3 regions of the Roseibium sp. SCP15 genome follow, and region 3 is predicted to be linked to each of the others. Evidence: riboswitches for the same ligand, from Rfam matches in the RefSeq annotation. Region 3 holds a riboswitch; each other region holds the start of a gene.

Region 1 (10,611 bases), on a different contig from region 3:
CGTGACGACGTGATTTGCTTTTCGATGCTCTTTGCGCAGCTCTTCAAGCCGGCCTTCAAAGGCGTTTACCGGTACGAGAAACGCGAGGAAGCGGGACTTCCGGTCTTCCAGATATCCTTCGAATTCACGCGTGACTGTCTTGAAGGCCATGCGGATTTCAGGACGGAACCTTGAAGTGCTTGGACAGTTTCAGGGCTTGACCCTGATAGTTGGATCCGATCCCTTCGCCGTAAAGCGTCGCCGGTCGCTCCGCCATATGTTCGTAGACGAGACGGCCGATGGTCTGTCCGTGTTCCACGATGAACGGAACGTCATGTGAGCGGACTTCCAGCACGGCACGCGAGCCGACACCACCGGCGCCGACATGCCCAAAGCCGGGATCGAAGAAGCCAGCGTAATGCACCCGGAATTCGCCGACGAGCGGATCGAACGGAACCATCTCGGCAGCATAGTCGGGCGGTACATGCACCGCCTCCTGACTGACAAGGATGTAGAAATCGTCCGGATCAAGGATCAGTTCCGCTGACTGCCTCCGGTAGATCGGCTCCCAGAAATCAAGCGGGTCCTGCGCACCGACCAGGTCGACATCAATCAGGCCGGAATGCTGCTTGGCGCGATATCCGATCAGACTGCCGGGGCCATCGCCCTCCAGGTCGATAGACAGCTGCACACCGCCTCCGATCCGCTCATTGCCACCGCTCATCAAGGTATGTGTCTTGTGAACGTGCTCCAGCTCGTTGTCCGGTATCAGGGACTGCCCGCGGCGGAAGCGGATCTGGCTGAGCCGGGAACCGGTCCGCACCAGGATCGGGAAGGTCAGCGGCGAAATTTCTGCGTAAAGCGGTCCGGTATAGCCCGCCGGAACCGTGTCGAAGGCGAGGCCGTTGTCGGTGATGACGCGGGTAAAGACATCAAGGCGGCCCGTTGAACTTTTCGGGTTCGCGGTTGCCGAAATATCCGGCGCGAGTGCAAGGCTTTCCTGTAGTGGAACAATGTAGACACAGCCGGTCTCCAGAACTGCGCCGTCCTTCAGATCAACCGTGTGCAGCTTCAGCTGCTCCAGCCGGTCGGCAACCTTGATGTCGGGGCCGGGAAGAAAACTGGCGCGCACGCGATAGGCAACCTGCCCGAGACGCAGATCGAGGCTGGCGGGTTGAATCTGGCCGGTGACAGGTGGTTCTGCGGCCGAAATCTCTCCGGCGGCGAACATCGCCTGAATGATCCGTTCCGGCAAGATGCCGCTGGCTGAAAGAGTTGCGCTTCCGTTCAAGACCTGACCCGCTGCCACGTTCATGGAGTTAACCTGCAAATTGTTCAGATAAAGTCCTTAACGGATGCAGGGGCTCCAGCCAACAGGCATTCTCGTTCGCAAAGTTCTTTTGTGAAGGACGATCAGCACCAAATGAATTGACCTTGGAGGTGTTTTCACGTAGGAGAAACGCACTTCGTGGTGATTTGGGCCGGCCGGCTTGCAGCCACGTTAAACAAGTTGCTAAAAAGGCCGGAGGTGCGAACCCCGGTCTTCAGGCTGGGGTTTTTTGCGTTTGGAGCGAACGAGACATGACTGAGAACACCAAGACCGGTAACAAAAACTGGCGCCCTGCAACCACATTGGTCCATGGCGGCACAACGCGGTCGCCCTTTGGTGAGACCTCGGAAGCACTCTATCTTACTCAGGGCTTCGTCTATAACGGCGCTGAAGCCGCTGAGGCCCGCTTCAACGGTGAGGACCCGGGATTTGTCTATTCCCGTTACGCCAACCCGACCGTGGCCATGTTCGAGGACCGCATAAAAGCGCTTGAGGGCGCGGAAGCTGCGCGCGGGACAGCCAGCGGCATGGCCGCCGTCAACCTTGCGCTTATGGCCTCCGTGAAAGCCGGTGACCATGTTATCGCCGCCAAGGCACTGTTCGGGTCGTGCCGCTACATCTGCGAAACACTGCTGCCGCGCTTCGGTGTTGAAAGCACCCTTGTTGATGGCACGGACATCGAACAGTGGAAGGCAGCCGTTCGGCCGAACACCAAGGCCCTGTTCCTGGAAAGCCCGACCAACCCGACGCTGGAGGTTATCGACATCGCGGCCGTTGCCGAAATCTCCAGGAATATCGGCGCGCGCCTGATCATCGACAATGTCTTCGCCACTCCACTGTATCAGTCGCCGCTGGAGCTCGGTGCCGACGTGGTCGTCTACTCGGCCACCAAGCACATTGACGGGCAGGGCAGATGTCTCGGCGGCGTCGTGCTGTCCGATGAAGAGTGGATCACAGACGAAGTCATGCCTTTCGTCAAACACACCGGTCCCCACATGAGCCCCTTCAGTGCATGGGTGCTGTTGAAAGGCCTTGAAACCCTGCCGCTACGTGTCGCGCGCCAAACCGAAAGCGCTGGTCAGATTGCCGACTTCCTGGCAGGCCAGTCCAAAGTCTCCCGTTTGATCTATCCGGGGCGGGACGATCATCCGCAGGCAGACGTCGCCAAACGCCAGATGTGCGGCGGGTCCACCATGGTCGCCTTTGAAATGCAGGGGGGCAAGGAGGCTGCTTTCCGCTTCACCAACGCGTTGGAAATCATCCGGATTTCCAACAATCTCGGTGACGCGAAAAGCCTGATCACCCATCCGGCAACCACAACGCACCAGTCGATTGGCGAAGAAGCGCGTGAAGAACTCGGCATCTCCGATGGCATTCTGCGCCTCTCAGTCGGCCTGGAAGACCCGCAGGATCTTCTGGAAGACGTCGAAAAAGCACTCAGCGCAATCTGATCAATCAGAAATATTGCAGCTCAAACCCCGGTCCCTGTGGCCGGGGTTTCTGCTTTGATGAACCATCGCTGCACCAACGTCCAGGCCTTCGGGTGAGGCGCGGAACTGTTGCTCCTGCGCCACTCAGCGCCCATTGATGTGTCGAGTTCGCGGATTAAAGCTATGCAACCCTAAAATGCTGTGCCATTCGAATTTCGCCTGCATGGTTTCTGTAAACAGAGCCTATGCTTCCATAGGTGATGGAGAGAAGGTGTGAGTTCGACCGGACCAGAGACGAATTATCAGTCATTGGTGATCTGCACTTCGCCGCGCAGTGGCAGCACCTTGTTGTGCAAGCTTCTTGCAGCAACAGGAAAAGCGGGAAATCCGAACTCTCATTTTCATGAACCTTCGCTCGACAAATGGCTGAAGTCGTACGACCTTTCTGCCGAGGAATTTTCCAGTGACCTTCAGCGGTTGGAAGCGGTCTTCAAGGCTGCGAAAGAGCTGGGAACCAACGGAACGGGCATGTTCGCCCTTAGGATGCAAAGAAAGAGCTTTGACTTCTTTTCCAGGCAACTGGAAATCCTGCATCCTGGACTGTCGACCGATCGTGCCCGGATCGAAGCGGCCTTTGGCAGGACCCTGTTCATTCACCTGACGCGCAAAGACAAGATTGCCCAGGCAGTCTCCTTTGTGAAGGCCACTCAATCCGGCCTTTGGCACAGGTCCGCCGACGGCACGGAACTGGAACGGCTTTCCGAGCCCCGGGATCCCGTCTATGACGCAGAGCAGATAGCCAGCCACTTCCGGCAAATGAACACTTATGAAGAAGAGTGGGCGCGTTGGTTTTCCGCAGAGCGGATTGATCCCTTGCGAATAACCTATGACGAACTCTCTTCAGACCCGGAAGCCGTTCTGATACGCATTTTCGATGCTCTTGGCTTTGAACACGAGGCGGCGCAGGGAATTGCGCCTCCTGTGGCCAGACTGTCTGATGCGACCAACCGGGAGTGGATTGACAGGTTTGCAATGGAGCTGCGTGAAGGCAACGTTTAACGGACAGGCGGTCACCCGCCTCTGGCAAGTGTGCCCATGAAACCGGCGGCACTCATCAAGGCCGCGCCACTCAATCTGTTCAGGACCTTGGGATGACTGCGCAGAAAGCCGAGCAGCCGCTTGGCGCCGACCGCGTAAAGCATGACGAAGGTGAAATCCAGCACGGCCATGGTCGGACACATGACCATCAACTGATGCGTGAGGTTGGCTGAGGGATCGATAAACTGCGGAAAAAACGCAGTAAAGAAAATCAGTGCCTTAGGGTTGCCGAATGCTACGAGAAAACCGGATGCGAATAAACGTACCGGGCGTGCATTTGCAGCGCCAGTCTGCAAGCCATCCAGCCGTGGTTCCGAGCGCCAAAGGCGTAGGCTCATGTCGATCAGGGTCAGAACGCCTGCCCATTTGATCACCTGAAATGCAAGTTCGGAACTGGCGATCACGATACCGAGCCCCACTGCGACGAGCAGCATCTGAAGCATGTTGGCGAAGATGTCGCCAAGAGCTGTAAACAGCGTTTTCCTTGTGCCGTAGTTGAGCGAGTGAACGACCCCCAGAAGAATGCTGGGGCCGGGAGTGACGGTCAGGATCAGGGAAGCTGCGACGAAGGCGAGCCAGATTTCAAGAGACATGAAGCGAATCCGGAAGGAGAGGGAATTAAGATGCGCGATAATTCTCAGACATGTGTTACATAAAAAAATAACCTGAAGTTATAACGTTGAGTTCTTTCATGAATGAGACCGACATTCCCCTGACAATCGCCCGCGCTCTCAAATTGATCCTGGAAACGGGCAGCGTTTCCGAGGCTGCGCGTTCGCTCAACGTGAGCCAACCTGCCATCAGCAAAGGGATTTCCCAGTTGGAAAGACGATTTGGAATGCCGTTGTTACAGCGGGGGGCGAGACCGTTGAACCTCACGGACGAAGGGCAAATGCTTGCCGACTATGCCGAACGAGCCGGATTGTTGCAAAAACAGGTTCTCCAGAACCTGGATGAAGCTGCAAACAACCGTTTGGGCGCCGTCCGCCTCGGGTCCTTTGGCTCTTCCGCAAGCTTCCAGATTCTGCCGAAAACGTTGGCCGCGTTCGCTCGGAGGTACCCGGGCATTTCGGTTGAAATTCTTGAATTTCCCGATGGGGAGTTGCAACAGATGCTGGAGGACGGAATTGTCGATATGGCGATCATGACGGTTCCGCAGGACGATGGGCTCGACATCATTCCGGTCGCGACTGACAAGCTTGTCGCGATCCTGGAGACCGGCCATCCACTGGCTGAAAAACCGAGCGTAAGCGCTGCCGAATTGGCTGCTCATCCGTTTATTCTCACCAAGGGAGGCAGCGGTCCGCTGGTGGAACGTTGGTTCGCCGCTGCAGGTCAGGCACCACGAACGGTGCACACGGTTCTTCAGATAAATTCGATTTTGGCGCTGGTTGAGGCCGGACTGGGCGTTTCAGTCATTGCGGAATTGGCTCTGCCGGAAGGGTCGGGCAACTATCGCGCCCTGCCGCTGCACCCTGAAGCGCCGAGGTCTATCGGGTTTGTTCGCAAGGAGAAATCCGCAAGGTCAACCGCAGTGGATAGGTTCTGGAAATTCTGCTCACGTTTCGACTATTAGCGCTTTCTCAAATCAGCCGTCGTTCCGGTCGAGAGATTTCACGCCAATCAGCACTCGCGAGGCGGCGGAAATCAGACAGACGACAGTGAACACCCACGCAAGAACCGCGAACCAGTCCGGAAACAGTGCCATCAGCAGAAACAGGGTAATGGTCTCGGTACCCTCAGCAAGACCGCCGAGATAGTAGAGCGATTTCTTGCCTTGCCTGTCAGTGGAAAGGCCACGTCTTTCAGCCATGATCGCAAAGGCCAGGAAGGCGGAGCCGTTTGCATAAAAACTGCAAAGAAGCGCTGCTGCCGGCAGCGCATTGGCTTCCGGGTTCTGGATTGCAAAGGCAAGCGGGATGGCACCATAGAAGAAGAAGTCGAGCGTGATGTCCAGGTAGCCACCGAGATCGGTTTTCCCGACGGCTCTTGCGACCGCTCCGTCCAGCCCGTCCGCAAATCGGTTCAGCGCAATCAGAAAAAATCCGAGCAGAAATTCACCAAGGGCAATTGAGATTGCAGCTCCCAGACCAAGTACAAATCCTACCAGAGTGACACTATTGGGGCTTATGCCGGCATTTGCCAGGTGCCGCCCCATCCGGTTCAAAGGTGGGTCTATCAGAGGGCGCAGACAGGCATCGAGCATGGATTGGACACTTGGTTCTGGTAAATTTCAGCGCTGTACATGCAAAATCCTTCCGGAAATCACAAGTAAGTCTCTTTCACGCTTACGTCATTCGCCCTATAAGCCCCACCTGAAAGAACAGGATCGAAGCGTACAAGCTCCAGCCTGAAAGCAAAGGAACAACCGTGTCCGGCAGTTATAGCGCCACTACCGATGGGATCGAAGTCTCTGTTGAACCGTTTTATCTGGACGATGAATCGAAGCCGGAGGAAAGCGAGTTCATTTGGGCCTACATGGTGGAGATCCATAACGGCACTTCCGAGCCTGTGCAGCTGAAATCGCGCTACTGGCAGATTACCGACGGTCTCGGCCGCTCGGAAGTCGTGAGCGGGGAAGGGGTCGTCGGTGAACAGCCTGTGATCGAGCCCGGCGAGACTTACGAATATTCTTCGCATTGTCCGCTTTCAACCGACAACGGCATCATGGCCGGCTCTTATTCCATGGAGCGGCCCGACGGAACGCTTTTCGAAGTGATGATCCCGGCTTTTTCCCTTGATCTGCCGGATGCTATCCGCAGCCTGAACTGAGAGTGCCGGCGGGCCTTTAGATACTCGCGAGGCCGCCGACAAATCCAATGAGAAGCCAGAGAATCCACTTCTGGCGATTAAAGGCCGTAAGCAGTGTCACAAAGAGCGCTGCAAAGAGCACGTAGATCGCGTGTCCGGCAAATCCCGTACCAAGCACCCATGCAAAAAGATCAGGGTCGCGGTCCTTGGCGAGGTGAAAATGATCCTCGGCAAACATCACGAGCGAATCGGCCATTACGCCAAACATCCATCCACTGAGTGCGATCAGCATGCGGAAACCCCAATTCACCGGTTTCTGCTGTGGGGCATTGATAACGCGCCGGGCGCGTTGCGCAGCCCTTTGCTGAATGGCGACTTGCTGTCGATGCCGCCTCAGCGGGTAACGCACACTGACGTGACTTCCGAAAGAGGAATTGCTCATTCCCGGTCTCCACACCCCGCAGCGCCAGGTTCGGCGTTTGCGACACTCGATAGTTTTGGAGACGCTGCTCCCCGGCATGGTCATAGGGCGGCAAATCTTTACGGAGCGGAAAAAAGGTTACTCAAATTTTAACGAATTGGTGCAGCATTTGTCGTCAGGTTTGCTGGAGGCGTAGAAAAGCTGTCGGCTGCGCGTTGCTTCTTCAGGTCCGACCACCGACGGCGGCTGACCGGTATCCGGTCTCCGTTGGTCATCAGGCAGCTGTAGGCACTGCCCGAACGCTCGACATTCTTGACGTGCGAAAGATTGATCCAGTGGGAACGGTGGCACTGCAAACCGTTGAGATGTTCAAGCTTTTCAACGCAATCTGAAAATCTTTCGGTTATGAGAGCGCGGCCCTGGCTAGTGACGATTTCAACATAGTGATCTTGCGCGGCCATCCTGATGAGGTCCTCGCCAAGATCTGCTGAAACACCTTCCATCAGATCGCTCAGTTTCGGCGGAGCCGGATGAACTGTGTTGGTGGAAGCTCCAGAGACGTCGTTTACGGTTTCCGGATTTTGCCTGGCCTCCCGGCGGAAGAGGAAAGCCACGATGACCGCCAGCAGCAAGATCAGCGGAGCAATCGCAACCACTTCATCCAGATAAAGCGCCGGGAAGCTGGACAAGGTGAGAGCTTCTTCGTCGGGATTCCCGAAACCATGATCCAGGAGAAGGGAGAATGGAGCAAACAGGAATGGCAACAGCGGTACTGACACGATCAGCGCACGTAACTCGGTAAGTCCCGCTTTCATGGCCAGCGTCACCGAGACGAGATAAAGCCCGGCTGCAAAGAAGAAATGTGTGAACCACAATCCGAAAGCCACGAGGATCGGCAGCCCGGCCGTGTGATCGGGCTCCAGCACCATCGCGATACAGGTGCCGACGAGTGCCGTCAGAGCAATGTTTTTGACCACTGCCAGCCGGTGAAGGCCGGTTGATGAAGGATCGCTCGTCATCATTTTTCGAAGTTACCAGCATCTTCGCGAACGGTCGACCTGCGACCATTCGCGAATTGAAACCTTCCGCTCACGCGGTAGCCCGATCTTTGGCGTATTTTGAGTGGCCATTTCAAGACGCAGTCTCCAGTTCTCGCTCAAAATCAACCGACCAACTGGAGGTCAAATGGATCGCTACGTTTTCTCGGCCCGTGTGTTGCACTGGCTTATGGCCGTAGGCTTTTTGTTCATGTGGGTGAGTGGCTTTGCAATGGCCAATATCGTCCCGGAAGACACTGCCCTGGAAGAGCAGCTGTTCGGGCTGCATATTTCCATCGGTGTGACGCTCTTGTTTCTCCTGATCCTGCGGATCGGAATCAGGTTGCTCAACACGCCGCCCGCGCTGCCGGCAGAGTTTCCGGCTTGGGAAAAACTTGGCGCGCATCTGGGGCACTTTGCACTCTATCTCCTGCCAGCCCTCGTGATCCTCGTCGGATGGGCGGAAAGTGACTTTGGTGGCCACGGCGTGCACTGGTTTGGAGTGGCAATGCCCAAGATCTTCCCAACCATGGAAATGTTGGGAACACTGAACGTCGAGGATGCATCAGAGCTTCTGCATGAACTGTTTGCATACCTGATGCTGTTCGTGGCGGTCGTTCATATCGCAGCGGTTGTGAAGCACAAATGGGTCGACGGCCACGATGTCATGAGCCGCATGACCTTCCGCTAATGCAAATCAGGCGGAGTTCAACTCGAACTCCGCCTGATTTCTTCAACCTGCGGATGCCTGCAGGGCACCCAGGATTTCGTTCAAACCGTCCGGTGACGTGCGATAGCACCGCGCTCGATGGCAGCCACCGTCAGCTTGTCGAGACTGAAGCGGTCGCGCAACAACTGAAGAATACGAAGCTCTTCCTGTTCGACATGCAGGTCCGCTGCAGCGACCTCGACCGCAAGCGCGTAGGCCGTGTCGTAAAGCTTCGTCGGAAGGACGTCACCAACCAGCTCCAGCACCAGGGAAAGACCGTTGTCTTCCTGGAGGATGTCGCCGCAGCGCTGGGCCGCCGGAATGATCTTGTTGCCGTCATAGTTCTGGAAAACAGGCAGCATCTTGATCATGTCGCCGATAGTGGCCAGTTCGTTGTCGGTCATTGAATTGTCGGATGCAGATACGATGACCATGACATAGATGAGCGCTTCCTGAACGCTGATCGGCTCATTGTTAGACACTATTCAAACTCCAGTTATGCCGGTTTCAAGGCAATTTGAACGAACGGTGTAAAGGGTTGACGCTGAAGCTTCAAGTCACGGACTTGCGACAATTTATTGACTGCGGGCTCCGGCTTTTCTAGTGTCGCGCCGCAGCATACGGCCAAATGGCATGAAAACCTGCCGGTGTTGCTTCGTTTCCATTCAAATCAACAGAACGATATTCGAACATGACCGATCAATCCCTGCCTCCGCTTGACCTTTCGCAAGACTTTGTCGAGGCGGCCACAAAATCGAAAGCGTGGCCGTTTGAAGAAGCGCGAAAACTGGTCAAACGGATCGAAAAACGGGATCCGGGCAAACCGGTATTGTTCGAAACGGGTTATGGGCCGTCCGGCCTGCCGCACATCGGCACGTTCGGCGAAGTGCTGCGCACGACCATGGTGCGGACAGCCTTTCGCCTGCTGACAGAAGACAAAATCCCGACCCGGTTGCTCTGCTTCTCCGACGACATGGACGGCATGCGCAAGATCCCGGAGAACGTTCCGGATCGCGCGGCGCTTGAGCCTTATCTGCAAATGCCGCTGAGCGCTGTACCGAACCCGTTCGGCGGCGACTATGACAGCTTTGCCGCGCACAACAACGCCATGCTGCGCCGGTTCCTGGACACGTTTGGCTTCGAATACGAGTTTGCCAGTGCAACTGAGTACTACAAGTCCGGCAAATTCGATGATGTGCTGATCCGGGCGACCGAGAAGTACCAGAAGATCATGGACGTGATGCTGCCGACCCTCGGGGAAGAGCGCCAGGCAACCTATTCGCCGTTCCTGCCGATCTCGCCGGCATCCGGACGTGTGCTCTACGTGCCGATGAAGGATGTGAATGCCAAGGACGGAACGATCACCTTCGAGGATGAGACTGGCGAGGACATCACGGTGCCGGTGACCGGCGGCAAGGTGAAGCTGCAGTGGAAGCCGGATTTCGGCATGCGTTGGGCTGCACTTGACGTCGATTTCGAGATGTTCGGCAAGGATCACATGACCAATGCGCCGATCTACGACAAGATCTGCAACATTCTGGGCGGCAAGGCTCCGGAGCACTACGTCTATGAGCTATTCCTGGACGAGAAGGGTGAGAAGATCTCCAAGTCGAAAGGCAATGGCCTGACCATCGATGAGTGGTTGACCTATGCCGCGCCGGAGAGCCTCGCGCTTTATAACTACCAGAAGCCGAAAACAGCCAAGAAGCTCTATTTCGACGTCATCCCGAAGGCGGTGGACGAATATTACACCTTTGTCCAGAAATACGATCAGATGCCGATTGAGCAGAAGCTGCAGAACCCGGCCTGGCATATCCACTCCGGTAACATTCCGAAGATCGATATGCCTGTGCCGT
Region 2 (10,611 bases), on a different contig from region 3:
TCGATCATGGCCGGGATCTTGTTGTTCGGGTTGAGCGAGAGAAATTCGGGAGAATGCTGGTCACCACTGCCGAAATCCACCAGGTGAGGCTCATAGGGAAGACCGGTTTCCTCCAGCATTGCCGACACCTTGATGCCGTTCGGTGTCGGCAGGGAATAAAGCTGGATCCGGTCCGGATATTGAGCCGGCCATTTGCGGGTAATCTGGAAATCGGACAAGGCGGTCATGAATTTCTCTCGCTGAAGTGATTTTCCCCGGATACGAATATCGGGTTTTCGGGTTCCATATAAGGCATTTGCCAGTGATTTGAACCATCGGCAAGATACGATGAATGAATTTGTTCTTTTGTGATAATCCGCCTATACGTGCGTTTCACCGTTCCGGGTGTTAACCCCACTACCAAACGACAAAGGGAAGCCGGATATGGCCAATGAACACGAGGCCCGGATTGACAAGCTCGAGATCGATCTGGCTCATGCCACACACACGATCGATGACCTCAACAGCGTCGTTGTTGAACAGGGCAAACAGATTGACCGGCTTACGCGCGCGCTCTCCAACATGACCGATCAGGTCGAGGAGCTGATGGAAAACGTTCTGCCCGGCCACCAGATCGAAAAGCCTCCGCACTACTGAACGTGATGTCCACGTCCCCTTCACAAGCGAAAGGCAGCCAATGAACAACACGCGGCTTCTACTAAAGTCCCGTCCGGATGGACGTCTCGGCCCTGAACATTTCGACCTTAGAGACGAGCAACTTGGATCACTGACCGACGGCAAAGCCCGAGTCAGGGTTTTGTATGTATCGCTCGACCCGGCGATGCGCGGCTGGGTATCTGCGAGCACCGACAGCTACCTGCCACCGGTACCGCTGGGAGACACAATGCGCTCGCTGGGAGTGGGTGTCGTGGAAGAGAGCAAGTCCGACGCATATCAAGTCGGGGACTGGGTCACGGGCATGACCGGCTGGACCAAATTTCTCGATGTTGCGCCCGGAGATCTCAGTGTCGTTCCACAGCTCGCAAGCATCGAAGACTACGTCGGCATTCTGGGCCTGCCCGGTGCGACCGCCTGGCATGGTCTTGTTGTTGAGGGCCAGGCCAAGGCGGGTGAGACGCTATGCGTGACCGGCGCTGCCGGATCGGTCGGGTCGCTGGTCGGACAGATCGGAAAGGCTCTGGGCCTCCGGGTTATCGGCATCGCCGGTACGCAAGAAAAATGCGACTGGCTGGTCGATGAACTCGGCTTTGACGCAGCCCTCAACTACCGCACGGATGACTTGAGCAAGGGCCTGAAGGAGTTCGCGCCGAACGGGATCAACCTGCATTTCGAAAATGTGGGCGGCGAACCGTTCAATGCAGCCTTGAAGAACATGGCTCCGTTCGGGCGGATGATCTTTTGCGGTTTCATTTCCGTCTATAATGGCGAGGCAAAAGACACGCCTCCGGAAATGACCGCGATCGTCCGCAAGCGCCTCACCTTGAAGGGCTACGTGATGACGGACCATTTCGACACGTTCCCGGCAATCTTTCAGGAACTCGGGAAGCTGATGATGGCAGGAAAGTTGCGATACCGCCTCGATGTGACCGAGGGTCTGGAAAACGCACCCTCCGTGTTCAACAAGCTTTTCGACGGAACCAACAAAGGGAAACTGGCCATCAAGGTTTCGGACCTTTGAACGCGAGTCCAATTTATCCTTGAAAGGCCGGAGCCCGTCTCCGGCTTTTTATGTTTTCAACGGCGTGAGAACATCCAGTAATCCGTTGCGAGGGGATTGATCCATGCCAAGGAAAGGCGCTGGAAGCCAACCAGTGTGAAAGATGGTTCCTACTAAGGTGCAGCATGCGGATTATCCGTCTGTTCACTTTGACTGGCCTGATCGCCGCTTCGATTGCCGGCTGGTACAGACAGAATAGGCAAGGTGATCCTGAACAATCGGCGAACCTAACGAAGGGTTCACATGTTTACTGATGGAGCCTCCCAAGTCACCGTTCTTGAACGTCCACGTCCAGGCGAGACAAGCAAACTTCGCGTCAAAATCGTCTTTGAAGGCAGCGCAAAGACACGGACTTGCAATGCTCGAAAGGACATGGCATAAGCCACCCATCATCAAGAGAAGGGCTGGCGCCCTCGCCAACCTGCCAAACCGGGCAAGGTGGTTTCCGCAACAGGGATGCGGTCGGTTTGATCCTCATGAGAGGCTTATCGGCAACGAAGCGGTTGATTTTCATGCGCCAGTCCTCCTCGGGCAACCGATGGAGGATTTTTTGTCTAAACAGCCATTTGCCGGTCTCGCGGCCGACCTGATCGAAGACCAGCTGGCCACGAAAGCCGAGATTGCCGGTTCTGAAATCTGGCAAGAAGCTGCCGAGGATTGCGTCCTGGCGCGGATCAAGTCCCTGCGACTGATCGGCGGCCTGCCGCGTCACAAATCTCCTCTGCCCCCGGATGAACGCATAGAGCGCCTGAAGGCGTTGCTTCACTTATGGGCCAAGGGCTGCACCTGCGCCGTGGACGAAGATCTCTTCGCGGATATCCTCAACCGGCACAGGCAGAAACCGGCATATTCCAGCTGAGTGACTAGTCCTTCTTGGGGACCTGACGCGGTTTGCCGTCATCGTCCACCGCAACCATGGTGAAAATTGCCTCGGTTACTTTTTCGCGTTCACCGTACCGGTGGCGAAGAGCCCAGGCTTCCAGCTTGATTTCCATGGAAGAATTGCCGACGCGGACGACGTCACTGTAAACGCACAATACGTCACCCACCTGAACGGGACGGATGAACTTCATCTTGTCGACAGCAATGGTGACGACGCGACCTTCGGCCCGTTGCCCCGCCATGATGCCACCCGCCAGATCCATCTGGGACAGAACCCACCCTCCGAAAATATCGCCATTGGCGTTGGTATCAGCGGGCATTGCCATCGTACGCAATGTCAGTTCACCGGTCGGTTCGTCGTCGCTCACGCCTTAACTCCCTCAATTTCAGTCGAGGACAGAGTAGCGTGAGTGTGCGGGAGCACAAGGGCAGCGGCTCAGACGATGAGCATCAGGATCAGCATGATCCACAGGGGGAGCGGTGCGGCAATCCAGATCAGCAGGATCGGCAGCCCGCGTGGCAACAGTTTCGACATCGACATATTGAATTCCATTTCTAGCTGAGCGACGGCAACTCGGCCACCGTCAGGACCACCAAAGCAATCATGCCTGTGACGAATGCAAGTTTCGCGCTGCCTATGAGTGTACGCCCCGCAACATCAAGCTTCGGCAACGGCATCTTGCGGGAGTCCAGATACATGGACATCAGCATGATGGAAAACACCGTGAACCAGACAGCCACGAGCGCTTCTGCAATGAGCACGATTCCAACTAACATGATCCACTCCAACGCACTTCCCGGGAAGACAGTTCCGGCGGAGGCTCCGCGCCGGCAATCCCGAAGGTTGCAAGCCAGAGACTCTGTGCGATGCGTTCGGCGACAGCGATGATCTCGTCCGCAAGTTCGGGAACGAACAGCTCACGGACGACCGGTCGAAATACGCTCAGCCATTCGGCATAGTCGGAACTTACAAGTTCCTTCTGCTTCAGATGAGCCGGTACGGGTTTGCCCTTGTAGGCACCGTTTTTCAGCAGCACCGCCTGCCAGAAGGTTTCCATTTTCGGCAGATGTTCCTGCCACTTGCCTTCAAGCCGGTTTTCGAAAATTTCACCTAGGCGCGGGTGCTGCCGGACACAGCCGTAGAATGTGTGGACCAGCACGTGGATCGATTGCACATCGACATTTTCATACCGTTGCAGGCGATCACCGTTTTCCGGCACGGCACGCCTTTGCAATTTGTATCTGTTCGAAGCGGAATTGCGGGCTTCCATCGCCGCCTCCTAAAACATTCATTTAAGATGCATCTTTTAAATGACACAGACACGCGCTAAAATCAACATCTAACATGAATGTTTTATAGGACCCTGCTATGCGGCTCAGTCAGGCCAGCGATTTTGCGTTGAGAATTCTGATGGCCACGGCTCAATCGGACGGACCGCAAACCGTCGACAAGTTGAGCGAACAGCTCGGCCTGGCCAAATCGCATGTAATGAAAATCGTCGCGCATTTGGCCAGAGGCGGCTATCTGGAAACAACGCGCGGGCGCGGTGGCGGGATCCGTCTGGCAAAATCCCCGGACGGCATCCGGCTGGGTGAGGTCGTCAAGCTGATCGAGCCGGATCTTGGTGTGGTTGCCTGCCTGCAGCCCCAACCGGCAATCTGTGCGTTTCTGCCCCGTTGCGCCCTGAAAGGCGCCATGGCCCGGGCGGCCGAAGCTTTTCTCGACAGCCTCAATTCAGATACGCTTGCTTCGATCCTTGCAGGGACTCAGGTTGCTTCCTTGCTCGAAGAAGCGGACTAAAGCGTCGACGCCTGTTCCAGAAAGTCGATCTGCTCAAGACAATAATAGCCGGAAATCCGGCTGATTGTGCCGGAGCGCTTCCAGTCGTTCAGCACCCGGCTGACGTTTTCACGTGCGGCACCAGCCATGTTGGCAATGTCAGCCTGGCTGAGTTTGTAGTGAATGAGAACACGGCCGTCATCGAGCGGTTTGCCGAAAGTCTCGGAAAGCTGAAGCAGGGTTTGCGCCACACGGCCGGGAAGCGGCAGGAAGGAGCGAGCAGCAAGAACGTCATTGGCATGCCGCAAGCGTTTTCCAACGATGGACAGCATGTGACGGTAGACAGCCGGGTGTTCGTCGGCAAAACGTTCAAATGCAGCCTTGTCGATAAAGGCAAGCTGGGCTTCCTTCAACGCGCTGACCGTGGCAGATCGCGGCCGCCCATCAAGCAGGGCGAGTTCACCTACCAGGTCGCCGGGCCCGAGCACTGCCAGCAATTGCTCGTCGCCTTCCACCGACAGAAGCGAGACTTTCAGGGACCCTTCGAGAACTGCATAACAGCCGTTTCCAGGGTCGCCGTTTTCAAAGAGGATTGTGCCGGCAGCAATTTTCATTGGCCTAGCAAGGCGGGACAGGCCAACTGCCAATTCCGATTCCAGCCCTTCAAGAGAAAAGCTGTTCTTCAAAAAATCTCTAATTTCCGTCACGCCTGACCCCTGCCTGTACGTATGCCGACACCAATTATTTTTTGCCCAAGCGCAATCCTGTGATTTCCATCACGTGCAATCAAGCAAAATATCCCTATATCAAAGGACATGGAAGCGGGGCCGCCCCTCCCCCCTTCTTGACCTCCACGAAAAACGGCTCTGTTCCCCGCAGGGCCGTTTTTTCGTTGTACCGGCATTCAATGCATGAAAACGCTGGCCGCCGGTCATCAAATCTAGTTCAAAAAAACATCCTTTTTGTCCAGCGTCCGGAAAAACCGGTCACTGGACAGAACTTCATACTGACATTCGCGAATGGCAATCTTCTTGCGTGGCTCATTCCGCCTCAACCGGTCGTCGGACTGACCGGGAATCGCCGCGACGAAGCTCCGATCGCTCATGCCGTCGAAATGATTGTGCAACAACCGGTGCAATTCTTCCGGATCGCTTATCTCGGGCAAAGGCTCTGCTTTCGGCAGCATCTGCATCTGGTAGGATTTCGCCAGTCTGGCAAGTCGAAGCGTCTTCAGTCCGGAACGGATCGGCGACACGACCAATGGCGGTTTGTCGAAATCCGAGCTTTGCACCGCCTTGAAAACAAGGCGGGCCAGTGATGAGCGCTCCAGCAAACCTTCCCGCACGGCGATGAAGTCCGGCTGGCGTTTCATAAGCACGCTGTATCTCGCCAACTGGGCCTGGGCTTCCTCAAGCAGCAGTTCGTCGGGCAAAAGCCGGAAGAAAGCCCGTCGTTGAAGTTTTTCCCGCGTCATCATGCGGTCGCCATAGACTTCCTGCATGCGCGTGCTGACTGGAGACACCCGGTCGCCGCTGAAAGCCAACGTCACGCCGAAAAGCACCTGGTCACCAACTTTATCGGCCAACTCCTGAAGCGGCCGGAATTCTCGCGGCCACAGTTCCGTTGCCACCAGCGCCCCAAGAGCACTTAGACGGCCGCGTTCGGCCAGGTCCCGCAAGGCGCGATCGACCCCGAAGGCGAGACCATAATCAAGAGCTCCAAGTGTAATGCGCTTCATGAATTTCCGCAGGCGGACCAGATTCTGAAAATACTTCTCCTTCCCTGCGGCATTCGGGAAGGCATTGCAAGTCCAATACGCAGATTGATATCAAAGAAACAAAGCACCACTACTACGACTGATTACTGACAAAGGACACTATGCAACCTGGTGAACCTGCCTCAACGAGATTTCAAAGGCAACGCAGTTTAGTTAAATGAAAATATCAGATTACTTCGCATCATGGGAAGAATTCAGCTCCCTTCTGCATGAAAAATTCAATTATCCCAACCGTTACCCGTCCAAATTCATAGAATACGTATTCACCAACATTCAGAAATTCGAGTACGAGTACATACCAAACTGGGAAGATCTCGATGACACCGAAATTTTCGACATAGTCTGCTGGAAGAAAAATTATGATGGTCAGCTTTATGTGATAACCGATGCTTTGTATGAAAAAGGGCGTGGGCCGCTGAAAATAGACGGATTTTTTCTACGCGAGCTCGTCCAAAAGCATCGTGCATTCTTTGGCGAACCTTTTTTCAACGGCGATGTGCTGATGATCAGCTTTGAGAAAAAATTCATCTGGGATTTCCATCATAATGGAGCGTCCGCAAACATAGATTTATCAAATATTGAATTCGGCTGACGCTCTCTCTTGAAAGAGACCAGATTGCCGGACTTATAACAACGTCGTTTCAGTTCTGCCAAATACAACAGCACGTGGTCCAAACGCATCATTTATAGGAAATCGGCTCGAATACCGGCCCAGTCGGGCCTTCGATCCGATAGACGACGAGATCCTCCAGCCGAACACCATCGACCTTGCGTGCCAACTCTCCAAGTTTTTCAACGCTGGAGAAGGAATTTCTGAGTTCGCCTTCCTTGTTGCGGCGTTTTTCCGCGACGTAGAGACCCGGCTTGCCGAACATGCTCATGTCAGGTTCCGGCGCCATGACATAGCGAATTCGTTCTGTGAGCTGGACGACAGGCACAGTGTCCTTCAGGAGGTAGTCGATCTGGCCATTCAACCCGTAGCTGGTCGTCGCAACATAGGCCGCACCTTCTTCCGACACGAATGCCCGAACCGCCTCACCAATCTCCGGCCAGCCCCGCAGCTGGAACGTCGGGTCCTTGCGGGCAAACTGTCCGGTAATCGGCGACACGGCGTGGAGTTGAACCACCACCGCGATCAGGACGCCTAGGCCAACGCCCCCGGCCGCAAACCGTTTCCAGAAGAGTTGGTCCGCACGCAGGCCGCCAACAAAGACGGCAGCGGCAATCGCGAATGTCGGAAACAGCGGAGCGGGCCAATTGGCCTGAACCCGCGAATGCAGGGAATGATAGAGAAGATAGAGTATGAAAGGCAAAGCAGTCAGGATCAGCAAGGACGCAGCGTTTTCCCTTCTGCGAAAGGACCTGAACAGAGTTGCCGCTCCAAGCCCTGCGAGAACTGCAATCAGCGGATTGAGAAGACCGACCAGAGCGCCAACGAACTCGAAGATGTACTTGGCGGTGTAACCACCGCTGCCGGCCCTGCCGAACTGCTTGTAAAAGCTCACCCACTCATGAAGGTGGTTCCAGTAGAGAACCGGAGAAAAGCAGACGATTGCAATCGCACCTCCAATCCAGAGCTGCCAGGTCGTCCACCATCGGCGTGCTTCGGGCACCCATAAGAGCCAGAGTACGATCCCTGCGCCAAGAAACAGCACGGAATATTTCGCCAGCAGACCACACCCCGCCATCAGGCCGACCATCAACCACCAGTTGGCGTTGCGTGAATGGGACAATTCCGCGATTGCCCAAAGACTGAGCCCCCAAAAGAAAACGGAAGGAGCATCGGGCGTTGCCAGAATGCCGCCAATCCCGACTAGCAGACTGGAATTGAAGAACAGGACAGCCCAACCTGCGACGCGCGCGTCAAAGAGGATCGACGCCGTGCGCCATAAAGCGAGCGTGCCTATCAGGCCAGTCAAAATCAAAAGGAAGCGAACCGCGAAGATGGTATCGCCGAAAACCGCCTGTCCAGCTGCAATCCACCAGCCGATCATCGGCGGATGGTCATAATAGCTCACTGCCGGAAACAGGCCCCAAATCCTGTAGTAGGCCTCATCCTCGACGAAATGAGCGTTGGAAGCGGCATAGAGCTTCAGGACCGTCAGCAGTCCGACGATCACCATCAGCCCTGCCGGACGCAGGAAGAACGGCAAAGCAGGAGATTGTGTTCCGGCGTTCACGGCTTGACCTTTAAGACTTACGCCAGGTCAAAGCGGAGCTTGCGGCATAGTTCCAGACAGCACCCATGATCGCGCCGGCAGTGCCCGCAAGCCACCAGTAGGCGGGATCTGCATACATCAGGTTTGCAACCCCGACATTCGCCAGCACTCCGACCGAGCAGACCGCATAGAATGTCAGCAGTCCGACAAGCGCCTGGGTACCGCGCAATCTCCGATCGCGATAGGTCAGCTGGTTGTTGAGGAAGAAGTTTGACGTCATGGCAACAAACGAGGCCCCGGTCTGCGCCAGGTTGAACTCCATATCCCCCAGAAGAAAGATGCGCAGAGCGAGAAGGTGGACAACCAGACCGCTGGCTCCGACGAGACCGAACATCAGAAAACGAACGGACACGACATCGCCGAAATACTTGGCCAGAAGCAGGCCGAAATAGTCTAGCGTTACGAGCGTATCCAGCTTGCTTTCGCCATGCTGACGCTCACGAAACGTGAAAGGCAGCTCCTTGATCTTCAAGGTTCCGTTGGCACTGGAGACCAGGTCCAGAAGGATCTTGAAGCCCTGAGGCGAAAGCTTCGGCGCCAAGGCTTCAGCCTTTTCCCGGCGGACCATGAAAAATCCGCTCATAGGGTCCTTCAAGGTTACGTTGAGCAGCTTCTGCGCAAGACCATTGGCGATGTTTGATCCCCAGGCGCGAATCGAAGACAGCCCTTCTCCGACGGTCCCACCATCCACCTTGCGACTTGCGACCACGAGATCCGTGTCGTCCGCCTTGAGCTCTGCCAGCATTTTGGGCAACAGCGTTTCATCATGCTGAAGGTCAGCGTCCATGACGGCAACATAGGGAGCGGAAGAGGCCAGAATACCTTCGATACAGGCACCTGACAGACCACGGCGACCGATGCGCCGGATCACGCGGATCCGCGGGTCGTGTTGTGCGATCTTGCGGGCAACTTCCGTGGTTCCGTCTGGAGAATTGTCATCAACGACAATCGCTTCCCAATCGATACCCTTCAGGGCCTCGTCCAGAAGGCCGACCAGGATCGGAATGTTGGACGCCTCGTTGAAACTCGGCAGGATTACGCTGAGTTCGGCAGATTTACCTGCCGCAATCTGCGGCGCGCTCACGATCTCCGCACCGGTATTGCCGTCTGCCACACCCACTGCACTGCTCATTTTCAACCTTTATTCGCCTGGCTTTACCCGACAACCCTCTGCAAGGCAGGCCCCAATTCCCTTAAAATCCGCGCGGAAGATAGCTTGCCGGAGGTTAAATACAAGAAAAGACCCACGAGATTTTCGCCAATCAATCGCGGGATCCGTATTTGTAGCCGTGCCATTCACACCACATGGTCTCCGCCTATCCGCAGCTCCTTTTAACGTCAACTGTGATGCAAACAAGGCATTCGTCCGGCTTTCTTTTTAATGTCCGGTCACAACAGTGCCCAACTGAACTCCTCCAGCCGCTTGTGAACCTTGCTCTCAGGACCTGTTTCGTCTAGGACAACCGCAACAATCTAAGCGCCGGTTGCCGGTCTGTCGTGACTGCAACTGGCGGAGAACTCGCCAGGATCCAAGGACCTCATGGCCAAAAAACCGAACAAACTGAAGGCCCGGCTACCACGGGGCTTCGTCGACCGTTCTGCCGATGACATCCGCGCAACAGATGAGATGATCGGCAAGATCCGTGCGGTCTATGAACAATACGGCTTCGACCCGGTCGAGACCCCTGCGTTCGAATACACCGATTGTCTGGGCAAGTTCCTGCCCGACACGGACCGCCCGAATGCCGGTGTCTTTTCCGTGCAGGACGATGACGAGCAATGGATGAGCCTGCGCTACGATCTGACTGCACCGCTCGCGCGCCATGTTTCGGAGAACATCAACGAGATCCAGCTCCCCTATCGCACCTATCGCGCGGGCTGGGTCTTCCGGAACGAGAAGCCCGGACCCGGCCGCTTCCGCCAGTTCATGCAGTTTGACGCCGACACGGTTGGCGCGCCCGGCGTTCAGGCCGATGCAGAAATGTGCATGATGATGGCCGACACTATGGAAGCCCTCGGCATTCAGCGTGGCCAGTATGTCATTCGCGTCAATAACCGGAAGGTTCTGGACGGCGTTCTGGAATCCGTCGGATTGGGCGGCGAGGAACATGGTGAGCGCCGCCTGACGGTTCTGCGTGCAATGGACAAGCTCGACAAGTTCGGCATTGAAGGTGTGCGTCTGCTGCTCGGTGAAGGCCGGAAGGACGACAGCGGCGACTTCACCAAGGGTGCAGAG
Region 3 (10,611 bases):
CAGGCCGATATCCGCAAGACTGGCCGAATACTCTTCGATTATGAGTGGAGACAGTGCTCCAGTTGCCTGAAACTGGAACGCCATTGTGAATCTGGCGAAAAACAGGACGGCCAAGATCGACCAGCGGTTCAGGTTCATTCCCCTCTCCTCCCGAAAATGAGTGCATGCCGATCCGGAAAACGCAAGCGTTCGCGCAGGTGCCTCGTTCGACAGGAGCCGAAAAATGCGCAAGACTTGGGCATTCTCGCAGACTTGGAGCACACCATGCCCGTTCGTCGCAAATCTCTGTTCATCAAGGAAATCATCACGACCGACGCCTTCGGTCAGCCTTGCGACCCTGTCACACGCGTTGCAGCGATGGTCGTTTTCACCAATCCTCTCGCTGGTCGCTTCGAGACCGATCTGTCCGAGCTCTTTGAAATAGGCGCAACGCTCGGCTCAGAACTGGCCGAACAGGCGGTTGCCCAACTCGGGAACGCCCCCGTCTCTTATGGAAAGGCTGCTATCGTCGGCATTGGCGGTGACATGGAACATGGCGGTGCCGTTATTCACCCCAAACTTGGCGCCCCGATGCGCGCAGCGGCGGGTGGCGGCGAGGCTGTCATTTCATCAAATGTGAAAACAGGAGGCCCGGGAACCTCCATAGATCTGCCATTGGGACACAAGGACAACCCTTGGTCGTTCGACCATTTCGATACCATGACCCTGACCGTACCGGATGCTCCTCTTCCTGGAGAAATCGTGATGTGTCTTGCCTATGCCGACCGGGGCCGCCCACTGCCAAGATGTGGAAGCGGACCAGTTCGAACTTGATCAAGGAGTATTGGAACAGGTAGCGGGAGAACAAGGATGAGCAGCACACTGGACGGCGGTTGTCACTGTGGCGCCATTCGCTATCGCGTCACCGGAGCACCAGAGCTGGTGGAGTTATGCCATTGTGAGAGCTGCCGAAAATCGATCGGCTCGCCTTTGGCAGCATGGGCTGCCTTTTCCCACGACAAATTCGAACTGTTGACGGGCCATCTGAAGGAGCATCAATCTTCCCAGACCGTCACACGCTCGTTCTGTAGCTCCTGCGGAACATCGCTGACACTGGTTGACCGGCGGTTCGCCCAAGAGATTTACATAACAATCGCATCGCTTGATCAGGCCGAGGCGTTGCCGCCACATTTTCATATCTGGCGCTCGCAGCGCCTTTCATGGCTGGAAACGGCGGACAGTTTACCCAGATATCGATGTTTCAAGTCCGACGGCATTGTCGAAGAATAAAGACCGGTCATGGGCGATTGCTTGCTTAGCCTGACAGGAACCCCTTGCCCAAAGCTCATGTACGTCTCGACTGACGGTCAACACCGGCAATCCAGAATATCGTCAGCCTCGTTCGGGCAAACGAGTTCCTGGCGAGGAAATCCCATTCTGTGCTGACCAAGTTCAGCGAAAAATCCGCCATTGGCCCAACACCATTTGCCCTCTCCCAACACGGTATTTGATGCATCGCAGGATCGGCCAAGATAAAGCGTTTCCCTTTCACGTGTTACCGAAGAACCCGCCCCAGCTTCATGGAAACGGGTGACCGGATATTGCGACTGCAAGACGTAGCCGGACTTGTTGCAGCTCAGTGACCAGCTGTGATTGTCGCTGACATAACCATAGTCTTCCGCATGCGTGATCGAGGATAGCAGGGCCGCTGAAGCGATTGATATTGCGAGGACTTTAAGTTCTGACGCCATTTCGGAATCCTCGTTGTGCCTTTGCAATTGAAGAACCGGAACAACGATTCTGCCTGAAGGTGGCGAGAAATGCCAGTTCGCAGCACGCGGGCCAAATTGTCTGTTTTGCTCACCAAGTCTGCAAATATGCAGTCAGAGATTGTCACTCCCGACAGTCAAACATGCATGGTCTCAGATCTGGTTGGGGCGCAAGCACATGCCACGGCAAGCTATCTACTTGGCAACTCCAAGCGGCTCAGCATTCCAATCTCTTCGCGTTGGCGATCTAAAGTCCTGAGGCTTGCTTGCGCTTCTTGGCAAAGGCTTCGCGCCGCTCACGGTCCTCTCCGATACGGAACGACATTTCAACGAAATCGAGATGATCCCGCGCGGCAGCTTCCGCTTCTTCGGGACTGCCGGCAAGGACGGCGGCCGCGATACGCAAATGTTGCTCAAGCAGGCGTTCGCCGGAACCGTCAATCGTGCGAAGGTAACGGCGATTGTAAAAGACCCCCCGGCGTGTGAGGTCGTAAATAGAGCGCATCATGTGAATGAGCATGGCATTGTGGCTTGCATTGACGATGACGCTGTGAAACCTGACGTCCGCCTCTTCCGATGCCTCCAGGTCGCCCTCTTCCTGCGCCCGCTCCAGCTCGGCGACGACTTCCTCAATCGCAGCCCGATCCGATGAAGTCGCCCTTTCGGCAGCCAGCCGCGCCGCCAAGGCTTCCTGTTCCTTGCGATATTCCAGATAATCATAGAAGGCCACGCCGTGGCGCGCATATAGATCGATGAGCGCCGGGGTCATTGCTTGACCGGAAAGCTGGGCGACAAATGTCCCCTCCCCGTGACGGACATGGAGCAGCCCCAGATCTTCAAGCCGCTTGAGCGCATCGCGCACCTTGGGGCGAGACACGTCAAAACGTTCCGACAATTCTCTTTCGGATGGCAGGCGAGCTCCTTCAGGCAGGATCCCCTGGACGATGAGGCTCTCCACCTGGTTGGCGACGAGATCCACCACCGACTCCGCGGCGATAGGTTCGAACAAGTTGTTCAGATCACTCATGCTGCACCTCCGCCCACAGTGGTAATCTTGCTTTACCTCATGAGCAAGTATTTTCCCTCATAATCGGCGATTTTCTTTCTGTTTCCCAATTTCTTAGCTTTCTAGAAGTGACCTTTAAAACCCTCAATTTTCAACAAGAGGTAAACAAAATTGTTGACTGAAGCAGGAGGTTAATTTTATTTACCTCTGGTTTTTCGTTGCTCAGCGCCCCGCTCCGGGCCGCCAGCAACCACCCTGGAGGAGAAGACATGACCAAATTTCTGACCGGCCTCGTGCTTGCCGCCGGCCTTGCCGCACAACCGGCTCTTGCTGCCGACAAACTGATGCTGAAAGTGCCCGTTGCGTTCTCAACCGAACTGCCGAGCCTCGGCACGCCGATCCCGCGTGTTGCTGAAGAAGTCAAACTGATGTCCGGCGGCACGCTTCGCATGAAGGTTTACGAACCCGGCAAGCTGGTTCCTGCGTTCGAAATCCTTGACGCTGTGTCTTCGGGCAAAATCAATGCGGGCTACACCACCGCTGGCTACTGGGCGGGCAAAATCCCGGCCGCACCACTGTTTTCCGCCATTCCCTTCGGCCCGGAAGCTGGCGAGTACATGGCATGGATCTATTACGGCAACGGTCTTGAGCTGTACCAGCGCATGTATGATGAAGCCGGATACAACGTGAAAGTTCTGCCGTGTGCAGTGATCGCGCCGGAAACCTCCGGCTGGTTTTCCAAGGAGATCAATTCTGCCGATGATCTCAAGGGCCTGAAAATGCGTTTCTTCGGCCTTGGCGGCAAGGTCATGGAAAAACTCGGCGTTGCCACCTCCCTTCTTCCGGGCGGTGAAATCTTCCCGGCGCTTGAAAAGGGTGCCATCGACGCAACCGAGTTCTCCATGCCGGCGATCGACCAGCGCCTGGGCTTCCACAAGGTAGCGAAATACAACTATTTCCCCGGCTGGCATCAGCAAGCCACGGTTTTCGAACTCCTGATCAACAAGGACGTCTGGAACGAAGCTTCCGAGCAGCACCAGCACATTCTGGCCGAAGCCTGCAAGGCCTCGATGGCTGACAGCTTTGCGGAGGGCGAAGCCCTGCAGTTCGATGCGCTGAAGCGCAATGTTGAGGAAAACGGCGTTGAGATCCGCAAGTGGAGTCCTGAGATGCTGCAGCTCTTCCGGGATACCTGGGAAGAAGTTGCCGCGGAAGAAAGCGCCAATGATGCTTACTTCGCCGAAGTCTATGCAGACCTGAGCCAGTTCCGCTCCAACTACGACCTGTGGGAAGAAAACGCGTTCCTGCCGCGCTTCTGATCCCAAAAGAACTGCCGTGTCCGGACCACCGGGCACGGCTTCCCGACTTTGTCAGCGCATCAGCTGCAGCCCTTGACGGGACTGCGAACAGGTGAGCTGCGGCCGTACTGAGGAGGACCGGCGCGATGACCATGAACACGGACTACGAAGGCGATCTCGCCGAGACCTATGAGGCGATCACCGAGCACAAGGACCCGGACCGCTTCGGCGTCGCAGTCGCCATCGACAACGCAGTCAAGTTCACCGGCCATGTTGTCATGCTGGCAAACCTCGTACTTATCGCGGCCATTGTCATCCAGGTCGTCCTGCGTTACGCGTTCAACATCAATTTCCCGAAGCTCGACGAACTGCAGTGGCACATCTATGGCCTCGTCACCATGATCGGCGTTTCCTACGCGCTGACAACGGACAGCCACGTTCGCGTCGACCTGTTGCACATGCAGCTGTCACGGCGTGCGCAAAGGGTCATTGAAATCCTCGGCATCCTTTTCCTGCTTGCTCCTTTCATCTGGCTGATGATCGACCAGGGCTTCGACTATTTCCAGGAAAGCTATCGCGTAGACGAGCGCTCCTCGTCCGCCACGGGCCTGCCCTATCGCTGGGCCTTCAAGGCGATCATTCCGATCAGCTTCGTCCTTCTGGGCATTGCGGCCCTTGCACGCCTTCTGCATGACGTTCACGCCATTGTCGTCGCCGACCCTTCTGAGCGCGAAGGCCGGGGCTTTGCGCGCCTCCTGGTTCTCATCGGAATCTTTGTGCTGGTTACGGCCGGACTTTCGACCCTGGTCGAAACGACCGAGGAAATGCTCGTCATCGCCATGTTCATGAGCTTTGTCGGCCTGCTGTTTACTGGTTTCCCGGTAGCCTGGACACTGGCCGGAACAGGCATAATTTTCTGTGGGCTCGCTTACCAGTTCGATATGGGCAACATGGCTTGGACCGGCCTTGAGGATACGTTCACCGGCCTTGATTATCTGACGCTCGGCGCCGTTGTGAACCGGGTTTATGCCGTCATGTCCAATGCTGTTCTGGTGGCATTGCCGATGTTCATCTTCATGGGCCTGATGCTTGACGAAAGTGGTGTCGCTGAACGGCTGATGACCTCAATGACCCGGCTGTTCGGCACCGTGCGTGGCGGCCTTGCCATTACCGTCACTCTGATCGGCATCATCCTTGCCGCCTCGACCGGTATTGTCGGCGCCTCCGTCGTGCTCCTCGGCGTGCTCTCCCTGCCGGCCATGATGCAGCACCGCTATTCCAAAACACTGTCGACCGGTGTCGTTGCCGCCTCAGGCACGCTTGGCATTCTCATACCGCCGTCGATCATGCTGGTGATCATGGCGGACCAGATGGCGCTTTCCGTCGGCGACCTGTTCATGGCGGCGGCCATTCCGGGGATGCTACTGGGGGCGATCTATCTGCTCTATATATTCGGCCTTGCACTTCTCAATCCGAAAGCGGCTCCGGCCCCGGAAGGCGCCCGCGCGCCGGACTGGGCAGCCATCAAGGACATCTTTGTCGCGCTGTTGCCGCCGCTGGCCCTGATCTTTGCGGTCCTCGGCTCGATCTTTGCGGGTATCTGCACTCCCACCGAGGCCTCGGGCATTGGCGCTATCGGCGCAACACTGCTGGCGCTTGCCTATCGCAAACTGACTTTCACGAAGACATGGAACGTTCTGAAGGCCACCTTCAACACCACCGCCTACATCTTTGCCATCTTCCTGGGCGCGACGGTGTTCTCCTTTGTGCTACGCGAGCTCGGCGGCGACGAACTCATTGAAAACATGGTCATGTCGACCGGCCTTGGCCCGAGCGGTACCGTGATCTTCATCCTCGGCATCGTCTTCCTGCTGGGCTTTGTGCTCGATTGGGTCGAAATCACCCTGATCGTGCTGCCGTTGATGCGTCCGATCGTCAACGGGCTTGGTCTCGACATTCCAGGCTTCGGCGCAATGGATGAACCTGCACTGGTGTGGTTCGTTATCCTGGTGGCAGTGACACTGCAGACCTCGTTCCTGACACCTCCCGTTGGCTTCTCTCTTTTCTACCTGAAAGGGGTTTGCCCGGACGGCATCAAACTGACGGACATCTACAAAGGGATCATTCCATTCGTGCTGCTGCAGCTGCTTGGCCTGTCCCTCGTGTTCCTGTGGCCTGCGCTCGCCACCTGGCTGCCTTCGGTCGCCTACTGATCCAACCAGCGTGCCGCTCGCTGCGGCCCGCTGCTCCTTCCAGGACGAGGCTTGCCATGACCCGCGACACGCTGATCGAGAACTTGAAAAATATTGTCGGCAATCGTCATTGTCTGACGGAGAAAGGCAAGACCGAACGCTACCGTAAAGGCTTCCGGTCCGGTGAGGGCGAAGCAGTTGCGGTGGTTGTACCAGGCACGCTTGTCGAGATGTGGCGGGTTCTGGAAGCCGTTGTTGCAGCCGATTGCATCACCATCATGCAGGCCGCAAACACCGGACTGACGGAAGGCTCCACACCAAAAGGCAACTACGATCGGGATGTGGTCATCATCTCAACGCTGCGCCTCGACAAACTCCACGTGCTCGACGAAGGCCGCCAGATACTCAGTCAACCTGGCGGAACCCTGTTCACTCTTGAGAAACTCCTGAAGCCTTACGGCCGTCAACCGCATTCGGTCATCGGCTCATCGTGCATCGGCGCGTCCATCATCGGCGGTGTGTGCAACAATTCAGGCGGCGCGCTCGTGCGGCGTGGTCCAGTTTATACCGAGCTTTCTCTGTTTGCGCAGATCAACGCTTCGGGCGAACTCGAACTCATCAACCACCTGGGAATTGATCTCGGACAATCTCCGGAAGAAATTCTCGGAAAACTCGACCGCAACGAAATCGATCCGACGTGTGTGCAAGGTAACACAGGCCGCGGCTCCGACGACAGCTACAGCGACCGTGTCCGCGATGTCGACGCCGCGACCCCTGCCCGATTCAATGCCGATCCACGCGGTCTTCACGAGGCATCCGGCTCGGCCGGAAAAATCGCTGTCTTTGCCGTGCGTCTCGATACCTTTCCCGTCGAAACCGGTGAAAAGGTCTATTACATCGGCACCAATGATCCGGCCGAGCTGACAGCCTTGCGCCGCCGACTATTGACGGAACTGCCGGAATTACCCGTCAGCGGCGAATATCTGCACCGCGAGTGTTTCGACGTCGCGCACAAGTATGGCAAGGACACGGTGTTGATGATCGACTGGTTCGGCACCGACAGACTGCCATTGTTCTTTGCCCTGAAGGGCGCCATGGATGCCCGGCTGAACAAAATTCCCTTCCTGCCGAAAAACCTGACCCACAGGATGATGCAATTCCTCTCCCACCTGGCTCCCGAGGCATTGCCGCGCCGAATGCGAGATTTTCGCGACAAGTTCGAACATCATCTTATTCTGAAGGTTTCGGGTTCGAGCGCGGCACAGACAGAGGGCATACTTGCCGACACACTTGGCACCGACGGATGGTATCTCTGTGATGACAAAGAAGCCGGCAAGGCGATGTTGCATCGGTTTGCGGCCGCGGGTGCCGCGGTGCGCTACGGCGCTGTCCATGCCAACGAATGCGCGGACATTCTTGCGCTCGACATAGCCCTGCGACGCAACGATGCCGACTGGTTTGAGAAACTGCCAGCAGACCTCGAAGAGCATATCGAGGCAAAGCTCTACTACGGCCACTTCCTCTGTCACGTCCTGCATCAAGACTATGTCGTGAAGAAAGGCTCAGACCCCAAAGCCCTGAAGGCCAGCATGCTGGAGCTTCTTGACAAACGCGGCGCAGAGTACCCGGCGGAGCACAATGTCGGGCATCTTTACGAGGCAAAACCGGCACTCGCCGATCACTACAGGTCCCTCGATCCGACCAACAGCTTCAATCCCGGCATCGGCAAGATGTCGCGGGAACGAAATTATGGTCATTCCTGTTGCAGTCATCACCACGAGAATGCTGCCGAGTAGGCAGTGGTGACATCAATTGCCTGGGTTTTTGCCCGCGCCGCAAATTGCTCTGATCGGCCCGGCAGCATCCTTCGACTAGGCGCCAGCACTGAGAGGCGCGGCTGACTCGGTGTCCTCAGTCCTTCCGATCGAGTTTATGTCGAACGGCGTGGTCTGGTACATATCGTTGATCCAATTGCCGAACAGCAGATGCGCGTGGCCGCGCCAACTGTTTTCCGGTGGCAGTGACGGATTGTCCTCCGGGAAATAGTTTTGAGGCAGCCTGCCGCCACCATCGCGAGCAAATTCTTCGCCAAGGGTCTCGGTGTCATATTCGAGATGATTGAACATCAGCAGCATGCGGCGTGCAGGATCCTCCAACAGGCAGAGGCCGCTGTCGTCATTCTCTGCCAGAACTCTCAATCCACTATCTGCCGGAATGTCGTCGTGCCTGTTCTCTGTCCAGCGGGAAACCGGCACTTCAAATTCATCGCAGAAGCCGCGCAGATAAGGAGACGTCGGAGCGAGATTTCGATGCTTGAAGACCCCGAACCGCTTTTCAGGCAGCAAGTGCTTGGGCAAGCCGTGGAAATGATGAACGGCGGCCTGAGCGGCCCAGCAGATCATGAAACAGCGATGGACGTGGGTTTGCGTCCAGTTGAAAACTTCCGAAAGCTCCGGCCAGTAACGCACTTCCAGAAAGGGGCGCTTTTCCACCGGAGCACCGGTGATGATGAAACCGTCAAAGCGCTCGTCTCGAATGTCCGCCCAGGGCCGATAGAAAGCCTCCATGTGTTCCGCAGGCGTGTTTTGCGGAACATGATCCGTCATTCTCACAAGCGTCAGCTCGACCTGCAATGGGGTGGCCCCGAGCAGGCGCGCGATCTGCGTTTCGGTCTTGATCTTGTTCGGCATCAGGTTGAGCAGACCAATCCGCAGCGGCCGGATATCCTGGCGCATGGCTTCAGCCTCACGCATCACGATCACACCTTCGGATTCCAGTGAGCGGCGGGCAGGAAGATTGTCGGAGATTTTAATTGGCACGTGCGTCGATCCCTTTTTGCTGAAACGACGCTAATGGCGAGATCCGTTTGGTTGCCGGTTCGGCCACATTCCCCTTTCGGAGCACCACCTTGCTCGGAGCAGCAGGTTGGCGTTGGGCGTCGCCCCAACTCATAATGCGACGATCTTTTTATGTTGCCGGATCAGAATTGGCAACGGTGAATTATCACAATTCGTTCAAGTGGATCTGGCAGGCGTGGCACTTGATATGGAGAAGATCCTGCCAGACCACATCGCCATTGAAGTGTCAGTCTGGCTCGTTACGCATCGCGAACTTCGAACAAGCCGAGGCGTTAAACTGGCCTTTGATGTGTTTGCAGGAAGGCTATCTGCCAACATCGCCCGCACTGCGTGATGCAGCTCAGATCAATCTGGCAATTGAAACAGGTCTTCTACACGCACATTCAGAGCGCGGGCGAGTTTCAGGGAAAGGATCGTCGACGGTACGAAGACGCCATTTTCGACCGTGTTGATCGTTTTCCGGCTGACGTCGACCAGCTGAGCAAGCTCTGTCTGTGTCAGACCTGCCTCTTGGCGATGCTCCTTCAGATGGGTCTGTAGCTGCTTCACCCGGCACGCCCACGAAATGTTGCGATCGCCATCCACACAGACGGCGCGCAAATCAGCACGGCACCAATCCAAAGCAGCGCCTCAGACGCCTCCAATCCACGGGATTGGCTCAGAAAAAACAACACCCAAAAGCCGATCAACGCCGCCCAGTAGCCAAACTGATAAGATCCACGATGCGAGGCGACGGTCTGCTCGTCCCAGGATGGTCTGATAGCGCGAGGCCTGAAGATCGAGACGACAAATTGGGCAACAGCGCCCAGAATTGCGACAGCCCCGAGACCGATTATGTATCCGGATTCAATTGGAACTCCCACGGCGATGGAAAACAAGACGCCTGCAATCCCGCACACGAGCAATAGATTTGCGGCAAGCCGCGTCAAAGTCAGCGCATTCATGTCTCACCCCGCTTCTGTAACCTTCGCGTTACATGGGATTAAGAACGTGTAACGTCAAGGTTACATTTTCACCAAAAGGACACTTGCCAGACTCGGGGTTTCGACTGTTGACCGTTGGTAGTCTTCCATCCCGCTTCGCGGTGCGCCCTTGCGCGCGATGACATGCCCCATTGCACGCCGAAGGTGTATGGCCATGGCCTTCCGTGATAAAAATAGTTCGCAAAGTGATAGGCGCTGGACAGGAGGGAGTGGTTGAAATGAAGCAGCGTACGTTTCTTGTCACTGGTGCCAGCAGCGGCATCGGCCGTGCCGTTTGTGACCGTTTGAACCGCGATGGACATACTGTCATAGGTCTGGCACGCCACAAAGACCCAACTTTTCCTGGCGAACTTGTATCTGTTGATCTGACCAACGCCGACGTCACGGCATCCGTTCTGGCTGACATTGCCTGCCGGCACCGGTTGAGCGGGGTCGTGAACAATGTCGGCATTGTTGAAACACAACCCCTTGAGGATGTATCCCTCGACAAACTCAGGCTGGTTCTCGACCTGAACATACGTACCGC

The links. A riboswitch is a leader RNA that binds a small molecule or an ion and turns the genes downstream of it on or off. The one in region 3 is predicted to bind S-adenosylmethionine.
Region 1: another riboswitch for S-adenosylmethionine. It lies ahead of ABLO27_RS07935 (O-succinylhomoserine sulfhydrylase); the one in region 3 lies ahead of ABLO27_RS02995 (homoserine O-succinyltransferase).
Region 2: another riboswitch for S-adenosylmethionine. It lies ahead of ABLO27_RS09425 (hypothetical protein); the one in region 3 lies ahead of ABLO27_RS02995 (homoserine O-succinyltransferase).

Annotation. Positions count from the first base shown of each region.
Region 1 covers NZ_JBDZYI010000002.1:122,014-132,624, reverse strand. Annotated here, with positions in the region: gene ABLO27_RS07945 (IMPACT family protein) at 1-150, opposite strand, end outside; gene ABLO27_RS07940 (2'-deoxycytidine 5'-triphosphate deaminase) at 158-1,294, opposite strand; SAM riboswitch at 1,438-1,517, shown strand; gene ABLO27_RS07935 (O-succinylhomoserine sulfhydrylase) at 1,561-2,760, shown strand; gene ABLO27_RS07930 (Stf0 family sulfotransferase) at 3,013-3,798, shown strand; gene ABLO27_RS07925 (LysE family translocator) at 3,810-4,430, opposite strand; gene ABLO27_RS07920 (LysR family transcriptional regulator) at 4,529-5,413, shown strand; gene ABLO27_RS07915 (CDP-alcohol phosphatidyltransferase family protein) at 5,426-6,043, opposite strand; gene apaG (Co2+/Mg2+ efflux protein ApaG) at 6,208-6,609, shown strand; gene ABLO27_RS07905 (hypothetical protein) at 6,626-7,030, opposite strand; gene ABLO27_RS07900 (LytTR family DNA-binding domain-containing protein) at 7,159-8,031, opposite strand; gene ABLO27_RS07895 (cytochrome b) at 8,195-8,737, shown strand; gene ABLO27_RS07890 (tellurite resistance TerB family protein) at 8,818-9,189, opposite strand; gene ABLO27_RS07885 (lysine--tRNA ligase) at 9,447-10,611, shown strand, end outside.
Region 2 covers NZ_JBDZYI010000002.1:438,198-448,808, forward strand. Annotated here, with positions in the region: gene ABLO27_RS09410 (glutathione S-transferase N-terminal domain-containing protein) at 1-227, opposite strand, end outside; gene ABLO27_RS09415 (SlyX family protein) at 424-636, shown strand; gene ABLO27_RS09420 (NADP-dependent oxidoreductase) at 677-1,678, shown strand; SAM-I-IV-variant riboswitch at 2,102-2,226, shown strand; gene ABLO27_RS09425 (hypothetical protein) at 2,268-2,576, shown strand; gene yciA (acyl-CoA thioester hydrolase YciA) at 2,581-2,967, opposite strand; gene ABLO27_RS09435 (hypothetical protein) at 3,155-3,376, opposite strand; gene ABLO27_RS09440 (group III truncated hemoglobin) at 3,370-3,870, opposite strand; gene ABLO27_RS09445 (RrF2 family transcriptional regulator) at 3,969-4,400, shown strand; gene ABLO27_RS09450 (Crp/Fnr family transcriptional regulator) at 4,397-5,086, opposite strand; gene ABLO27_RS09455 (ChbG/HpnK family deacetylase) at 5,320-6,117, opposite strand; gene ABLO27_RS09460 (hypothetical protein) at 6,314-6,748, shown strand; gene ABLO27_RS09465 (ArnT family glycosyltransferase) at 6,837-8,336, opposite strand; gene ABLO27_RS09470 (glycosyltransferase family 2 protein) at 8,347-9,507, opposite strand; gene hisS (histidine--tRNA ligase) at 9,916-10,611, shown strand, end outside.
Region 3 covers NZ_JBDZYI010000001.1:654,889-665,499, reverse strand. Annotated here, with positions in the region: gene ABLO27_RS03035 (CynX/NimT family MFS transporter) at 1-138, opposite strand, end outside; gene ABLO27_RS03030 (amino acid synthesis family protein) at 265-813, shown strand; gene ABLO27_RS03025 (GFA family protein) at 850-1,269, shown strand; gene ABLO27_RS03020 (hypothetical protein) at 1,347-1,730, opposite strand; gene ABLO27_RS03015 (FadR/GntR family transcriptional regulator) at 1,996-2,775, opposite strand; gene ABLO27_RS03010 (TRAP transporter substrate-binding protein) at 3,024-4,073, shown strand; gene ABLO27_RS03005 (TRAP transporter large permease subunit) at 4,199-6,265, shown strand; gene dld (D-lactate dehydrogenase) at 6,322-8,040, shown strand; gene ABLO27_RS02995 (homoserine O-succinyltransferase) at 8,116-9,063, opposite strand; SAM-I-IV-variant riboswitch at 9,101-9,206, opposite strand; gene ABLO27_RS02990 (hypothetical protein) at 9,170-9,436, shown strand; gene ABLO27_RS02985 (helix-turn-helix transcriptional regulator) at 9,448-9,651, opposite strand; gene ABLO27_RS02980 (hypothetical protein) at 9,648-10,046, opposite strand; gene ABLO27_RS02975 (SDR family oxidoreductase) at 10,304-10,611, shown strand, end outside.